Priestia megaterium: one gene and its partner. The protein of the gene in region 1 binds, or shares a complex with, the protein of each later gene. Links are inferred from orthologs where the notes say so. Each region holds a gene or a part of one and is shown on either strand. Other genes may lie near its edges.

The links.
Region 2: the proteins of clpC (region 1) and mecA are in contact, whole or in part, in a solved structure (PDB 3PXG), measured with the Bacillus subtilis proteins. The link is inferred for Priestia megaterium from one-to-one orthologs.

Annotation. Positions count from the first base shown.
Region 1 is NZ_CP085442.1:93,566-101,754, forward strand. What follows is about bases 3,156-6,276. They hold clpC (ATP-dependent protease ATP-binding subunit ClpC), read left to right. Parts: upstream 3,156-3,555; coding sequence 3,556-5,997; downstream 5,998-6,276. Other genes in these bases: mcsB (protein-arginine kinase McsB), read left to right, coding at 3,156-3,535; radA (DNA repair protein RadA), read left to right, coding at 6,121-6,276. Outside these bases: LIS78_RS00515 (CtsR family transcriptional regulator), read left to right, coding at 1,413-1,874; protein-arginine kinase activator protein McsA, read left to right, coding at 1,916-2,458; more of mcsB, read left to right, coding at 2,462-3,155; more of radA, read left to right, coding at 6,277-7,497; DNA integrity scanning diadenylate cyclase DisA, read left to right, coding at 7,501-8,189. UniProt on the Bacillus subtilis protein: Competence gene repressor; required for cell growth at high temperature. Negative regulator of comK expression. May interact with MecA to negatively regulate comK.
Region 2 is NZ_CP085442.1:692,746-700,733, reverse strand. Bases 258-3,177 are described here. They hold mecA (adaptor protein MecA), read right to left. Parts: upstream 2,098-3,177; coding sequence 1,417-2,097; downstream 258-1,416. Other genes in these bases: LIS78_RS03680 (TerC family protein), read left to right, coding at 2,458-3,123; cls (cardiolipin synthase), read right to left, coding at 258-1,202. Outside these bases: more of cls, read right to left, coding at 1-257; malonate transporter subunit MadM, read right to left, coding at 3,220-3,981; malonate transporter subunit MadL, read right to left, coding at 3,978-4,391; LIS78_RS03665 (LysR family transcriptional regulator), read right to left, coding at 4,587-5,483; transcriptional regulator SpxA, read right to left, coding at 5,685-6,083; LIS78_RS03655 (amino acid permease), read right to left, coding at 6,498-7,904. UniProt on the Bacillus subtilis protein: Enables the recognition and targeting of unfolded and aggregated proteins to the ClpC protease or to other proteins involved in proteolysis. Acts negatively in the development of competence by binding ComK and recruiting it to the ClpCP protease.

The DNA of each region.
Region 1 (8,189 bases):
GCGGCCGTAACTATAACGGTCCTAAGGTAGCGAAATTCCTTGTCGGGTAAGTTCCGACCCGCACGAAAGGCGTAACGATCTGGGCACTGTCTCAACGAGAGACTCGGTGAAATTATAGTACCTGTGAAGATGCAGGTTACCCGCGACAGGACGGAAAGACCCCGTGGAGCTTTACTGTAGCCTGATATTGAATTTTGGTACAGCTTGTACAGGATAGGTAGGAGCCTGAGAAGCCGGAGCGCTAGCTTCGGTGGAGGCGTCGGTGGGATACTACCCTGGCTGTATTGAAATTCTAACCCGCGGCCCTGATCGGGCCGGGAGACAGTGTCAGGTGGGCAGTTTGACTGGGGCGGTCGCCTCCTAAAATGTAACGGAGGCGCCCAAAGGTTCCCTCAGAATGGTTGGAAATCATTCGTAGAGTGTAAAGGCACAAGGGAGCTTGACTGCGAGACCTACAAGTCGAGCAGGGACGAAAGTCGGGCTTAGTGATCCGGTGGTTCCGCATGGAAGGGCCATCGCTCAACGGATAAAAGCTACCCCGGGGATAACAGGCTTATCTCCCCCAAGAGTCCACATCGACGGGGAGGTTTGGCACCTCGATGTCGGCTCATCGCATCCTGGGGCTGTAGTCGGTCCCAAGGGTTGGGCTGTTCGCCCATTAAAGCGGTACGCGAGCTGGGTTCAGAACGTCGTGAGACAGTTCGGTCCCTATCCGTCGTGGGCGTAGGAAATTTGAGAGGAGCTGTCCTTAGTACGAGAGGACCGGGATGGACACACCGCTGGTGTACCAGTTGTCTTGCCAAAGGCATCGCTGGGTAGCTATGTGTGGACGGGATAAGTGCTGAAAGCATCTAAGCATGAAGCCCCCCTCAAGATGAGATTTCCCATAGCGCAAGCTAGTAAGATCCCTGAAAGATGATCAGGTTGATAGGTCAGAGGTGGAAGCGTGGCGACATGTGTAGCTGACTGATACTAATCGATCGAGGACTTAACCAAACTTTTAAAAGCGTAAGCTTTATACTCAGCAAACTGTTATCTAGTTTTGAGAGAGCAATCTCTTGTCTGGTGGCGATAGCGAAGAGGTCACACCCGTTCCCATACCGAACACGGAAGTTAAGCTCTTTAGCGCCAATGGTAGTTGGGACTTTGTCCCTGTGAGAGTAGGACGTTGCCAGGCACCTGAAAAAGGACTAGCTATTTTAGCTAGTCCTTTTTTGTTTACAATTTATTTGTTTTATGAAAAAGTATAGTAAGAAAAATAAAATTCACGATTTGCAGGTTTTGAAATAAATTTTAGTGGCAACGATAAAAGTAAAGAATAAACTTTAATAGTACATAGTTGAAAATTTTTTCGTTTCCTTTTATATTTAAATTAAGGTCAAATATAGTCAAAGTCAGAAGGAGGGGGCAGCGTGCCAAATATCTCTGACATTATCGAACAGTATTTAAAACAAGTACTTGAATTAAGTGAAAGAGAAATTGTTGAAATAAGGCGCAGTGAGATTGCTGATAAATTTCAATGCGTTCCGTCGCAAATTAATTACGTTATCAATACCCGTTTTACAGTTGAGAGAGGTTATCTTGTAGAAAGTAAGCGAGGCGGCGGCGGCTTTATTCGTATTGCAAAAGTAAAAATGCATGATGCAGCGGATTTGTTTCAGCAAGTAATTGAGATGATTCAAAATGAAATTTCACAAGTAAGTGCTGAAAACGTCATTATTAGGTTAGTTGAAGAAAAAGTCATCACAGAACGAGAAGCAAAAATCATGTTGAGTGTTATCAATCGTTCAGTTATTAATATTGAACTTCCTTATCGTGATGAGCTAAGGGCTAATCTTTTAAAAGCAATGCTTAATTCATTACGCTACCGATAAGCTCATGATCTATTTTATTTAGAACAGGGAGTGATGACAGGATGATTTGTCAGCAATGTGAAACGAGACCTGCAACTCTTCACTTCACAAAAATTATTAATGGTGAAAAGACGGAGATGCATGTATGTGAACAATGCGCTTCAGAAAATGGAGATACATTTTCTTTTTCAAATCAGCAAGGTTTTTCAATCAATAACTTACTAGCTGGCCTACTTAACCTAGATCCAGTAGTAACTGAAAATTATAAGCAACAAAGTCATGAGGTTCTTTCTTGTCCTACTTGTGGTATGACCTATCAAAAATTTGCTAAAATCGGCAGGTTTGGATGTGCAGATTGCTACAAAACATTTGAGCGACCTCTTATTCCTTTCTTGAAGAGGCTGCATGGAGGTAATTATCTACATCATGGAAAAATACCAGCAAGAATTGCAAGTAATCTTCATTTAAAAAAGGAATTACAGGCATTAAGATTGAACTTAAAAGAGTATATCGAAAAAGAGGAGTTTGAGAAAGCAGCCGAACTCCGAGATCACATTCGATTACTAGAAAAGAAGATGAACGAATCGAGAGAGGAGGAAGCGTAATTCATGTCCCAGGATTTGTTCTTTTCCCAGCCTGTTAGCTCTTGGATGCGTCAAGAAGCTTCAAATTCAGATATTGTTCTAAGCAGTCGAATCAGGCTGGCTCGAAATTTAACTCATTATCTTTTTCCAACTCTCTTTTCTAAAGAACAAGCAGTTGAAGTGGTTCGAGTATTCGAGCAAGTTTTTCAAAAAAGTGAGAACACCAATCAGTGGAATTTGCATTTACTAAAGATGAACGAATTACAGCCTCTTCAAAAGCAAGTGTTGGTTGAAAAGCATCTTATCAGTCCTAACTTGGCTGAAGGAGATAACAACGGAGCTTGTTTTTTATCAGAAAAAGAAGATTTGAGTATTATGGTTAATGAAGAAGATCATTTACGCATACAATGTTTATTTCCAGGCCTTCAATTATCTGAAGCTTTAAGCACAGCGAATAAAGTAGATAATTGGATTGAGAAATACGTAGATTATGCGTTTGATGAAAATAGAGGGTATTTAACCAGCTGTCCCACAAATGTGGGTACTGGGCTACGTGCATCTGTGATGATGCATCTGCCGGCTTTAGTGATGACCCGTCAAATTCATCGTATTATTCCCGCTATTAACCAGCTCGGCTTAGTGGTGAGAGGAATTTATGGAGAAGGTAGCGAAGCTTTAGGGAATATCTTTCAAATTTCTAATCAGATAACCTTAGGGAAATCTGAAGAAGATATTGTGGCAGATTTAAATAGTGTCGTACAGCAGTTAATTACACAAGAGCACTCTGCAAGAGACGCGCTGTTTAAGACATCTCATGTAGAGTTAGAAGATCGAGTGTATCGTTCATATGGAGTATTGGCCAATAGCCGTATTATTGAGTCAAAAGAAGCTTCACAATGCTTATCAGATGTTCGATTAGGAATCGATTTAGGGTATATAAAAGGACTGAGTCAAAATATATTGAATGAACTTATCATTATGACGCAGCCAGGCTTTTTACAAAAGTATTCGGGAGGTCCCCTAAAGCCTCAAGAACGTGACATTAAAAGAGCCACCTTAATTCGAGAACGTCTCACTATAAATAAAAACACAAATTAAACGTGGAGGGTGACGATTATATGATGTTTGGTAGATTTACAGAGCGCGCACAAAAAGTATTAGCTTTAGCACAGGAAGAAGCACTACGCCTAGGTCACAACAACATTGGGACGGAGCATATTTTATTAGGTATCGTTCGTGAAGGTGAAGGAATTGCAGCAAAAGCTCTTTCTGCTCTAGGCCTAAGCACTGAAAAAATTCAAAAAGAAGTAGAAGCATTAATTGGCAGAGGCCAAGAATTAACGCAGACCATTCATTATACACCTCGAGCGAAAAAAGTCATTGAACTTTCAATGGATGAAGCCCGAAAGCTTGGTCATTCTTATGTAGGAACAGAACATATCTTACTAGGCTTAATTCGTGAAGGTGAAGGCGTTGCAGCACGCGTTTTAAACAATCTAGGTGTCAGCCTAAATAAAGCTCGTCAGCAAGTACTTCATTTATTAGGTAGCAATGAAGCTGCTTCAAGCCATCAAGGCGGAGGCTCTTCAAATGCCAATACACCTACGCTAGACAGCTTAGCACGCGATTTAACAGTTATAGCGCGCGAAGGAAGCTTAGACCCTGTTATCGGACGTGGGAAAGAAATTCAGCGTGTTATTGAAGTGTTAAGCCGACGTACAAAAAACAATCCTGTATTAATTGGGGAGCCAGGTGTCGGTAAAACGGCAATCGCTGAAGGTTTGGCTCAGCAAATCGTCAACAATGAAGTTCCAGAAATTTTACGTGACAAACGCGTTATGACTTTGGATATGGGAACGGTCGTTGCTGGTACAAAATACCGCGGGGAATTTGAAGATCGCCTAAAGAAAGTAATGGATGAAATTCGTCAAGCAGGTAATATCATTCTCTTTATCGATGAGTTACACACATTAATTGGCGCTGGTGGCGCAGAAGGTGCTATCGATGCTTCTAATATTTTAAAACCGTCTCTTGCTCGTGGAGAACTTCAGTGTATCGGTGCTACGACTTTAGATGAATACAGAAAATACATTGAAAAAGATGCAGCGTTAGAGCGTCGCTTCCAGCCAATTCAAGTGGATGAACCAACGTTGGAAGAGTCTATTCAAATCTTAAAAGGGCTTCGTGACCGTTATGAAGCGCATCACCGAGTATCTATTTCTGATGAGGCAATCGAGCAAGCGGTGAAACTATCAGATCGCTACATTTCAGATCGTTTCTTACCGGATAAAGCAATCGATTTAATTGATGAAGCTGGTTCAAAAGTGCGTTTACGTTCATTTACAACGCCGCCAAATTTAAAGGAATTAGAGCAAAAATTAGAATCAGTACGCAATGAAAAAGACGCGTCTGTTCAAAGTCAAGAATTTGAAAAAGCAGCATCTTTACGCGATACAGAACAACGCCTACGCGAAGAATTAGAAGACACAAAGAAAATTTGGAAAGAGCAGCAAGGTAAAGAAAATTCAGCTGTAACCGTAGAAGATATTGCGATGGTGGTATCTAGCTGGACGGGTGTACCGGTCTCTAAACTGGCACAGGAAGAGACAGAAAGACTGCTGAACATGGAAGAGATTCTTCACTCTCGTGTAATTGGGCAAGAAGAAGCGGTAAAAGCAGTTGCAAAAGCTGTGCGCCGTGCTAGAGCAGGCTTGAAAGATCCAAAACGTCCAATTGGTTCATTCATTTTCTTAGGACCAACAGGGGTTGGTAAAACAGAGCTTGCACGTGCATTAGCGGAGTCAATCTTCGGCGATGAAGATGCAATGATTCGTATCGATATGTCTGAGTACATGGAGAAACATTCTACTTCACGCTTAGTAGGTTCACCTCCAGGATATGTTGGATACGAAGAAGGCGGCCAGTTAACGGAAAAAGTAAGAAGAAAACCTTACTCAGTTGTTCTTTTAGACGAAATTGAAAAAGCGCATCCGGATGTATTTAACATTTTATTACAAGTGTTAGAAGATGGACGCTTAACAGATTCAAAAGGCCGTACAGTTGATTTCCGTAATACGATTTTAATTATGACATCAAACGTAGGTGCGGATACATTAAAACGAAGCAAGCACTTAGGATTCACAGTAGAAGCAGAAGGGCAAGACTACAAAGATATGAAAGGAAAAGTAATGGCGGAAATGAAGCGCGCGTTCCGTCCGGAGTTCCTAAACCGTATCGATGAAATTATCGTCTTCCATTCATTAGAGAAACCTCACTTAGCTGAAATCGTTAAATTAATGGCGGATCAGTTAACAAAACGCTTAAAAGAGCAAGAAATTGATCTTGAATTAACAAAAGAAGCAATTGATAAGATTGCAGAGGAAGGTTTTGATCCAGAATACGGTGCTCGTCCACTTCGTAGAGCAATTCAAAAACATATTGAAGACCGTTTATCTGAAGAGCTGCTAAAAGGGGTTGTTCAAAAAGGTCAGAAAGTGACGCTAGATGTAGACAAAGGAGAATTTGTTGTTAAATCCTCCGCTCCAAGCAGCATCAGCTAAATTTACTCAAACCAAGACGAGGCATACGAAAAAACACGTATGCCTCCCTTTTTATTTTAGCTTAGGAAATAGTGTACAATAGAGATAGAAATCGATTGAATGAACGGAGAGATTGATAACATAATGGCCAAACGAAAAACAAAATTTGCATGTCAGCATTGCGGATATGAATCAGCAAAATGGATGGGGAAATGTCCCGGATGCGGAAGCTGGAATTCTATGGTAGAAGAAATGGAAGAAACGAAATCATCACGCCGAGGAGCTTTTTCCGGAGCTACTGCTTCTAAAGTTCAAAAACCTCAGTCAATTACAGCGATTGAATCTACAACAGAACCACGAATTTTTACACCTTCTGCAGAGTTAAATCGTGTATTAGGAGGAGGTATTGTCAGAGGGTCACTCGTTTTAATAGGGGGAGATCCGGGTATCGGAAAGTCTACTTTACTTTTGCAAACCTCCGCGCAGTTAGCAATGAAACAAAATAAAGTACTATATATTTCGGGAGAGGAATCAACCAAACAAACGAAGTTAAGAGCGGACAGGCTAGGTGTAAAAGCTGAAGAGCTTTATGTTCACGCAGAAACAAACTTAGAATTAATACTAGAGGCCATCTCAAGCATGCAGCCTGATTTTGTGGTAATTGATTCAATTCAAACCATTTACCATGCTGATGTGACATCAGCGCCAGGAAGCGTCTCACAGGTGCGAGAGTGTACGGCTGAACTAATGCGTGTTGCTAAAACGAATGGAATTGCCATCTTTATTGTGGGTCATGTAACGAAAGAAGGGGCCATTGCAGGTCCAAGACTTCTTGAACATATGGTGGATACGGTTCTTTATTTTGAAGGAGAGCGCCATCATACGTATCGTATATTAAGAGCGGTTAAGAACCGGTTTGGATCTACAAATGAAATGGGCATTTTTGAAATGAAAGAAAGTGGGCTAGAAGAAGTATTGAATCCATCTGAAATCTTTCTAGAAGAACGATCTCAGGGAGCGGCAGGGTCGGTTGTTGTCGCTTCAATGGAGGGGACAAGACCTGTATTAGTAGAACTGCAGGCGCTAATCAGTCCAACGAGCTTTGGAAACCCTAGAAGAATGGCGACGGGAGTAGATCATAATCGCGTTTCGCTTATCATGGCTGTCTTAGAAAAGCGTGTAGGAATGCTGCTGCAGAATCAAGATGCTTATTTAAAAGTAGCAGGTGGAGTGAAATTAGATGAACCAGCAATCGATTTAGCTGTAGCCGTTAGTATTGCTTCAAGCTTCAGAGATGCTGCTTCTAGCGCTACAGATGTTATTGTAGGAGAGGTAGGATTAACAGGTGAAGTACGCCGAGTATCTAGAATTGAACAGCGCGTTCAAGAAGCGGTAAAATTAGGGTTCCAACGAATTATTATCCCGGAGAAAAATTTAGGAGGATGGAAAGTCCCAGATGGTATTGATGTGATTGGGGTATCAACAGTAGCGGAGGCTCTGCAATATACATTAGGAGGATAAGCAGTGGAAGGAGAAAAAACAACAGTTAGTCAAAAACAAATATCAGAAATTCTGCAGTTTGTAGCACCAGGAACCCCTATTCGTGACGGTATCGATAACGTCTTGCGGGCAAAGACGGGCGGCTTAATTGTTATGGGCTACAATGAACAAGTCAAAAAGATGGTAGATGGAGGGTTTTCGATTAATTGTGCATTTACACCTGCGCATTTATACGAGTTAGCCAAAATGGATGGAGCGCTTATTTTAAACGACAGCGGAAGCAAGATATTATTTGCTAATGCTCAGCTCATGCCAGACCCCTCTACTCCTTCTTCACAGACAGGAATGCGTCACCGTACAGCAGAGCGCGTAGCTAAGCAGTCAGGTGTATTGGTGATAGCCATTTCACAAAGGCGAAATGTGATTACGCTTTACAAAGGGTCTCTGCAGTATGTATTGAAAGACATTAGCGTTATTTTAGCAAAAGCAAATCAAGCGCTTGGAACTCTTGAAAAGTACAAGGCGGTATTAGACGAATCGATTACAAGTCTCAGTGCATTAGAGTTTGAAGAGCAAGTAACTCATACAGATGTGTTGCAGTCGCTTCATCGTACAGAAATGGTTCTGCGTATTAAAAATGAAATTTTGAGCTATATTAGCGAGTTAGGAACAGAAGGAAGACTAATCCGTCTCCAAATGAATGAACTACTTTC
Region 2 (7,988 bases), 600 kb from region 1 along the record:
CGTGATGCATGAAAAACAATTTTTTTATCTGGCTTCTGAGGTACAAGAAGCCTTACATCTATACCGCTTAGAGCAGCTACTTTGAGGGAAGTAAAAATATCTTCATCAGGTATGAAGTAAGGAGAAGCAATCCAAATGGACTCTTTCGCAGACGTAATCATCGCAAAAAATAAGTGTTTGATAATTTCCCACTCACGGTCTGGTCCGCCAGCAATCATTTGAACACCGCCGCACTTTTCCATATCAATGTCAATTAAATCAGGCGATAGATACGTTTGAGTAAGCATCGTCTGACCTGTCATATAATACCAGTCTTGCAAGAAAATAAGCTGCAATGAACGGACTGCCTCACCCTTCACCATCAAATGGGTATCTCTCCAAAAACCAAAATGCCGACTTTTTCCGAGATATTCATCACCAATATTCAAACCCCCTACAAATCCAATTGTTCCATCAATGACTACAATTTTACGATGATTACGGAAGTTGATTTTATTATTGAGAAATGGAAGTCTGACCGGCAAGAATGGAATCATTTCTACGCCCGCGTTTCTTAACTCGTGAATATAATGCGGTGAAAGCTGAAAACTGCCCACGGCATCATATAAGAAACGTACATAAACTCCTTCTTGTACTTTCTGAATTAAAATATCTTTAATTTGTTCTCCTAAGTGATCATGTCGTACGATGTAATACTCTAAGTGGATATGATGCCTTGCATGCTTTAATGATTCCATAATTTCGTGAAACGTCTCTTTTCCATTGGTCAATGCGCGCGTATCTGATGAAAAAGAAATTGGGCTCTTGCCAAGCCTGACGGCTAGCTTCAGCATTTGCTTTCTACTTGTGCCCAACTGTTCAAAGTGATTTTCTAATATACCGGAATCTCTTTCCATCTTTAAAAGCACCTGTTCATCCAGCTTTGCTTTTTTAGCAAATAAACGCCGTTTTCGCGTATTGCGTCCAAATAACAAATAAAAAAAGAACCCTATTACCGGGAAACCGCCTAATACTACGAGCCACGTTAGCGTTTGAGTTGGATGACGGTTTTCTAATGAAATAACAAGACCGATGAAAACAACACTAATCGTAATTAAGATACTTAGCACGCCAATAAATTTACCGTCCCAATACCCTTTTGTAAAATAAAGCAAAGCAATAATACCAATAACAAAAATTAAAAGCTGTAATCTATTTTTCAACTTGTTTTCACCTATCCTAAAACCAATCTTTCATCATTAATAACAGGTCTCTATACCGTTATTATCCTCAAACTTGTTATTTTAACACTACACTTTCCTGTGTAGGAACCAGCCGCCTGCTTTTTCCACCTATATTGTTCGATATGAACGGAGAGCATTTCCAAAAAAGAGGGCAAAACAAAGACCGATTTCATATACATGAAATCGGCTGCTATTATCGTAAAGGAAAATACTGCTTTACTTGTTCAAGTGCATTTTCACTGATTAATTCTTTTCCATATTCCATTAAACGATGAACTGTTACATTTGATTCATTTGCATATTCTAAAATGATACTTAAAATGTTATCAATTTCAGCTACAAAGTCTTCATCATCTGTAAACTCAACGTATAAATAATATTTCCCTTCAAACACGTACATGCTGTTGATGATATCATCTAACTCTAAATGGTGACTTAAGGAAATTAAATGTTCTAAGTCTTGAAAGCGTGCGACGAACTGTAGCCCTTCGTCTTCTATAATTTCTTCTTCAAAATCAGCTTTTTTATTTTGATTCGCTTGATGATCAAGCAACGCTTCAATTTTTCCATCTACAGGGATATCGATTTTATCATTTTCACCAACAGGTACTTCGAACTTTTGACCGTCTTTTGAAACTTGTGCTCTTGTTACAATAACCTCTAGCCCCTTCTCAAGCGCATGTACTTGAATCCAAAGAGGACCTTCTGCTACAAACTCTTCTTCTTGATGAATTTCGTCCATCATCTCCCAGAATAGCTCTTCACTGCGCTCTCGGCTAAACCAAATTTCATTGCGATCAAATCCACGTTCTTCAATATCTACGTAAGTGACAAAGAATTTTACTGTGTTTTCATTAATGCGTTCGATTTCCATTATCATCTCTCCCTTCGGAAAAATCAGTGAAGGTAATCCGGCCATTTCGAACATTACCCCTAAACGATGAAGGGACTATTTTACCCCCGTGTTAAAGCAATATTACATGTACTTTCTTACTTTGTAAAGCATTCTAACTTGGGATATACAAGCATACACTATTTGAGTGAACCTTGTATATCTATTTTATGACAAAATGCGAAAGAAAGGAAATAAAAAATACTCTGACAACTCATAGCCACCTTACACCTTACTTTGTTATATACATAATCTCTTTACCCTATGAACGCTTTTTGTTAAAAATGAACACAGATAAAGCAATATGAGCTACTTATCCTTACATATTGGGAGGGAAGACTATTGGATTTAGAATTAATAACCTCCATTCTTCTTATTATCGGTATCGATATTGTATTAGGTGGAGACAACGCTATTGTTATTGCCTTAGCAAGCCGCAACTTACCTGAATATCAGCGAAATAAAGCTATTTTTTTAGGGACTGGCTTAGCAGTGATAGTTCGCATAGTACTTACTATTTTAGCTGTTTATTTACTAACTATTCCTTACTTGCAGCTCATTGGCGGTTTTTTATTAGTGATCATTGCCTTTAAGCTTCTTGTATCAGAAGGTGATGATGCATCTTCAATCCGTGCAGGTGTGACATTGGGCGCCGCTGTAAGAACGATTGTATTTGCTGATATTGTAATGGGCCTAGATAATGTAATAGCTGTAGCAGGCGCAGCTCATGGAAATATTATCTTGGTTGTCACAGGATTACTCGTATCCGTCCCCATTATTGTTTGGGGAAGCAAGCTCATTTTGTATTTGATGGAACGATTTCCCCTGCTCGTTTATGGTGGAGCAGCTATTTTAGCTTATACTGCTGGAAATATGATTGGACATGAAAAGAACTTACATTCATTCTTTGCAGACCATACATCTCTAGGAACATTTATTCCGTTTATAATAATTGCTGTTGTGCTGATAAGCGGCATGGTTGTTAATAGCTTTCGTTCAACAAAATGATTAAGAAAAGGCCATACTAAACATTTTTATTTAGTATGGCCTTTTCTTTAGTTTAATGAGCACAGCAGTCTTTTATTCATAAAACACTTTGTACACTTAAAAAATAATCTCTGTGAGTAAAAAAAGGATAGATGGTACGAGTAAGCAACCAAGACCTGTATAAAATGTAGCTGTCATGGCTCCGTAGGGTACAAGTTTTACATCTGTCGCGGCTAAACCAGCTGCTACACCGCTCGTCGTCCCCATAACTCCTCCATAGATCATTGCTGTACGAGGGTTGTTTAATTTGATTTTCTTAGCGAATATCGGTGTCAAAATCATAACTGAAATGGATTTAATTAATCCTATAGCTATACTTAACGCAATAATATCAGAAGAGGCTCCAATCGCAGTTCCAGAAACCGGCCCCACAATATAGGTCACCGCTCCTCCTCCGATTGTGGTTAAAGCAACGGGATCTCTATATCCAAAACAAAGAGCAATAACTACACCTATTACAAAGGAATAGAAAACCCCAAAGAACAAGGCCGTAATCCCACTGATTCCCGTTTTTTTGACTTCGCTAAAACTGGCGCCGAACGCAGTAGCAATAATGGCAAAATCTCGCAGCATCCCTCCGCCCATTAAACCAATTCCTGAAAATAACTGTATATCAGAAATTCCTTTCTCTCCTCCTGTGTTCACTCCACCGATATATGCAAGGATTAATCCAAACATAATAGCAATAGCAGATCCGTGAACTCTTCCTTTTGTTAATTTATCTGATAAAAAATAAGCAATATACATGACAATCCCAATAATAGCAAATGCTGTAATCAGCCCGTTATTTTCTAATCCTTCTTTGATCATATTCATCATTTTATCTGCTCCTTAGGTAAAATAGAAAGCTCTATTTCTTGTTCGTTCACCTTCGCTTTCTCTCCTATTCTGCTGATAAATGGTATGGATAAAAAGCCTACTACGACTACTACCACCCCTGCAAGAAGCGCCATGCCTCCTCCATCAAGAGCAGCTACAACATTTTGCTGTGCAGACATTGCTACCACGATAGGAATATAAATACCTCCCCAAAAAGCAATGCCTTCTTCGGATTTTACTTGGAGCTTATTTTTCTTCTTTAAATAATCTACCGCTAGTACAAGAAGAAGCATAGATACCCCTACTCCCCCAACGTTGGCTTCTACTCCCATCAGCCCTCCTAATGCGTCCCCTACAATTACCCCTATCAACATGCAAATAGACAGCAGTGCTACACCGAAAATTATCATATTACTTCCTCCCCAACCCATTATTGAAAGCGTTTACTTTACGGTTTAAAAATAGTGTAAAGGAAAAAAGTTGAATAACCTATGCATTTTTAGTTATATACTTATATCAAAAATGACATAATGCAGTTTTTCTCTACTGTTCACTTTAGATTTATTCGAAAAAGAAATAAAAATCATGACATTTAGTCATGATTCTTATATGTATTCATGAAGCATACCGGAGGGTAAATGTTTAAAATAATCAATCACAAACTGCCTGAAGATTTGTTGTAAATCCGTCACGTAGCCTCCATTGTTCCAAGCTAAAAAGATAGTACGTTCAAATGTTTCCTCTTCAATTTTCAGCAGTTTTACATCTTTTCCTGTAGAACCTCCCCAAGTTACTTCAGGAATAAAACCTATTCCTTGCTTCGCTCTAATCAAACCTCTCACTGTTGCTGGATCATCGCTTTCAAACGTAATTTGAGGTACAAAATTCTGTTTCTTACAAATTACATCCGTTATTTTCCTTAGCTCTTTCCCTTTCTTTAGCACAATGAATTTCTCATTTTTAAGTTCATTTAACTTTACACGTGATTGCTTGGCTAAAGGATGATCAAGAGGCACTGCAAGCAAAATCGATTCACAAAGTAAAGGAGTATGTTCGATCTGACGGGTTGTTAATGGAAAAGCTGAAATACATAAATCAAAATCAGGCTGGGAATTGGAATTAGTCAAATGCTGCATCAGTCGAAAACGCACCTGAGGATATTGCTCACGAAACCTGCTTAATAGCTCTGGAAGCAAATGTGAACTAGCTAATACAACAAGGCGAATTTCTTCACATGGATCGTTCGACATATCCTTTAGCTCGTGCTTTGCGTCTTCCAATGTTTTTAAAGCAAGTTCTACTTTGGCACAGAATGCTTTACCATACCGATTTAATTTAATGTATTTACCGCTTCGATCAAACAAACGAATGCCTAGCTCTTTTTCCAACTGTGAAATCGTTTTGCTGAGCGCAGGCTGAGATACGTATAGCTCTTCGGCCGCTTTACTGATATGTTCTAATCTAGCAACTACTTGGAAATATTTTAGCTGTAAAAGCTCCAATCCGTTCACCACCACTTTTATATGTTTAAATACTCTCTTTCTTTACTAATTACATATATACTTCATTTTCCCTGCTATTTCGACAAAAAATAAGCAGCAGAGGCCATTTGGCTCCCTGCTGCTTATTTTTTATATACCAACTTCAAGCAAACGTTACTTGGTTGGTTTCTTATTTAAATCTTAAACAGACAAATATAAAAATTAACCATTCACAAGTCTTTGAGCTTCGCGAAGTTGGAAAGTACGCACTTTACGTGGTAAGAAACGACGGATCTCGTCTTCATTATAACCAACTTGTAGACGTTTTTCATCAATGATAATCGGACGGCGCAATAAGCCAGGATTTTGCTGAATTAATTCATACAAATCTTGCAAAGGCATAGCGTCTACCTGAACGTCTAGTTTTTGGAAAGTTTTCGAACGTGTTGAAATGATTTCATCTGTTCCATCTTCTGTCATACGTAAAATTTCTTTAATCTCATCGATTGATAACGGCTCTGAAAAGATATTACGCTCTGTATATCCAATATCATTTTCCTCTAACCAAGCTTTCGCTTTACGACAAGATGTACAACTTGGTGATGTATATAATGTAACCATTTACTCCTTCACTCCTTCTATCATAATCGGTCATAACATTTAAAACATGAACTGTAAATCATGTTGTTTTATACAAACTTCAACGAGTGTAAATATTTAATGACTGATAATGAAAATCGATACTACTTTATAATTACTTTTAAAAAATAATATCTATTTGCATTATACTATAAACTTCATCGGAATGATATACTTTTTAAAGTGAACTAGTACATTAGTTCGTTCCTTCACTGTCATTATTTTCATTGCCGATTTTCTTCATTATTTATTTACCACACTATTATTACGAATAAACCTGTAGATTAGTTTCATTTTTTTATTATTTTTTTCTTTCACAAATTCCTCAAATTTTTCAGTCACTAAAAAAGCCTTGCAGAAGAAATGACTTTTCTGCAAAGCTTTTGAGATAACCTCTTATTTATTTAATAGCTGATGTGCTTTTCCTCGTCTCATTAAGATAGGATACAGCAACAGCCCGATTACAAATAAGCCAATACCTAAGAAAAATGTTTTTAAATCAGCTGTCCCTGTCTTAATCACCCAAAGCGAATAAATAAGTGCTAATGAGGCAATAATTCCGTCTTTTACTCGCGATCCTTTAATGATATCGTACGTCTCACCCGTCACAATAAGCTTTAATTGATAAACTGTCGTCACGAAATAAGGAACTAAATAAGCGAGAGTAGCTACCACGATAGCAAAATTATAGGCTTGCGAAACTGTACCTGAAATAGTCGCAAACAAAAACAACTGTGTTAAGCCATTTGTTAATGTTAGTGAGCGGGCTGGACTATTGTTCTGATTCGTTTTAGCAAACCACTGTGGAAACAACCCTGATTTTGCTGCTTGATAAGGAACTTCTGCACTAACAACAATCCATCCAACAGTAGAACCTAATAAAGAAATAAGTGCTAAAATGGCCATTACGTAAGCACCTTTATGTCCAATAACCATTTCTAACGTATCTACCAAAGGCTTTTGAGACTGCTGCAGCTGAGCTGTTGAAAGAATCCCCATAGCTAGAAGCGTAATTCCTACATAGATAACCATTGAAATTAATAATCCAAGCAGCGTTGCTTTCTTTACTACTTTTTGTGATTTTGCACGATTAGATAATAGTACAGCTGATTCAATTCCGATAAACGCCCACAGCGTAGCAATGGCTGCCCCATTGACCTGACTTCCTAACCCTACATTTATACCCTTTGAATTAACAAATTCTGTACTGACCAGGTTGGATGCGCTAAATAGCGATAGCGCCACAACAATAAATAAACCGAATCCAATAATTTTAGCCGCCGTTGTGATAAAGTTAATATTACCGGCGCTATTGATATCTCGCTGCAAAATAGCTTGAATTCCCCATAGTACAATAGAACATACTAAAAACGTAATAAATTTTCCAGCTTCTAATTGAAAATCTCCGACTGAAAATAAAATATCCTTACTCTCCATTACTGGAAAGAACGTTGTTAAATATCCCGCAAACGATATGATGACAGATGCTGTTGCAGCCCAGTTTGCTGCCCAGTAGCCCCAAGCCATGCTATATCCTGCTACTTTACCTGCTTTAGGCGATGAAAAAAGATTGGCTGCATAACTTTGAGGCCCTCCTTTTAATTCAGGCTTTCTCATGACTAAGTTTCCGAATACAAGAGCAATCATGAACACGCCAAGACCTGTTGCAACCCAAGCAAGCGTTGAACCGATTGGACTTGATACGTTTGCTAAATTAGAAGGAAGCATAAATACTCCGCCGCCTACCATATTACCAACTACAAAGGCTGTTAAAAACCAAAGTCCCCATTTTTTATCTTTCATTTGCTGTGTCTCCTTTTGCTTTCTAAAAGCTTAAACTTTTGACATAGAAAGCTCGATGCTAATCTATTAACACGTAAAAATTAT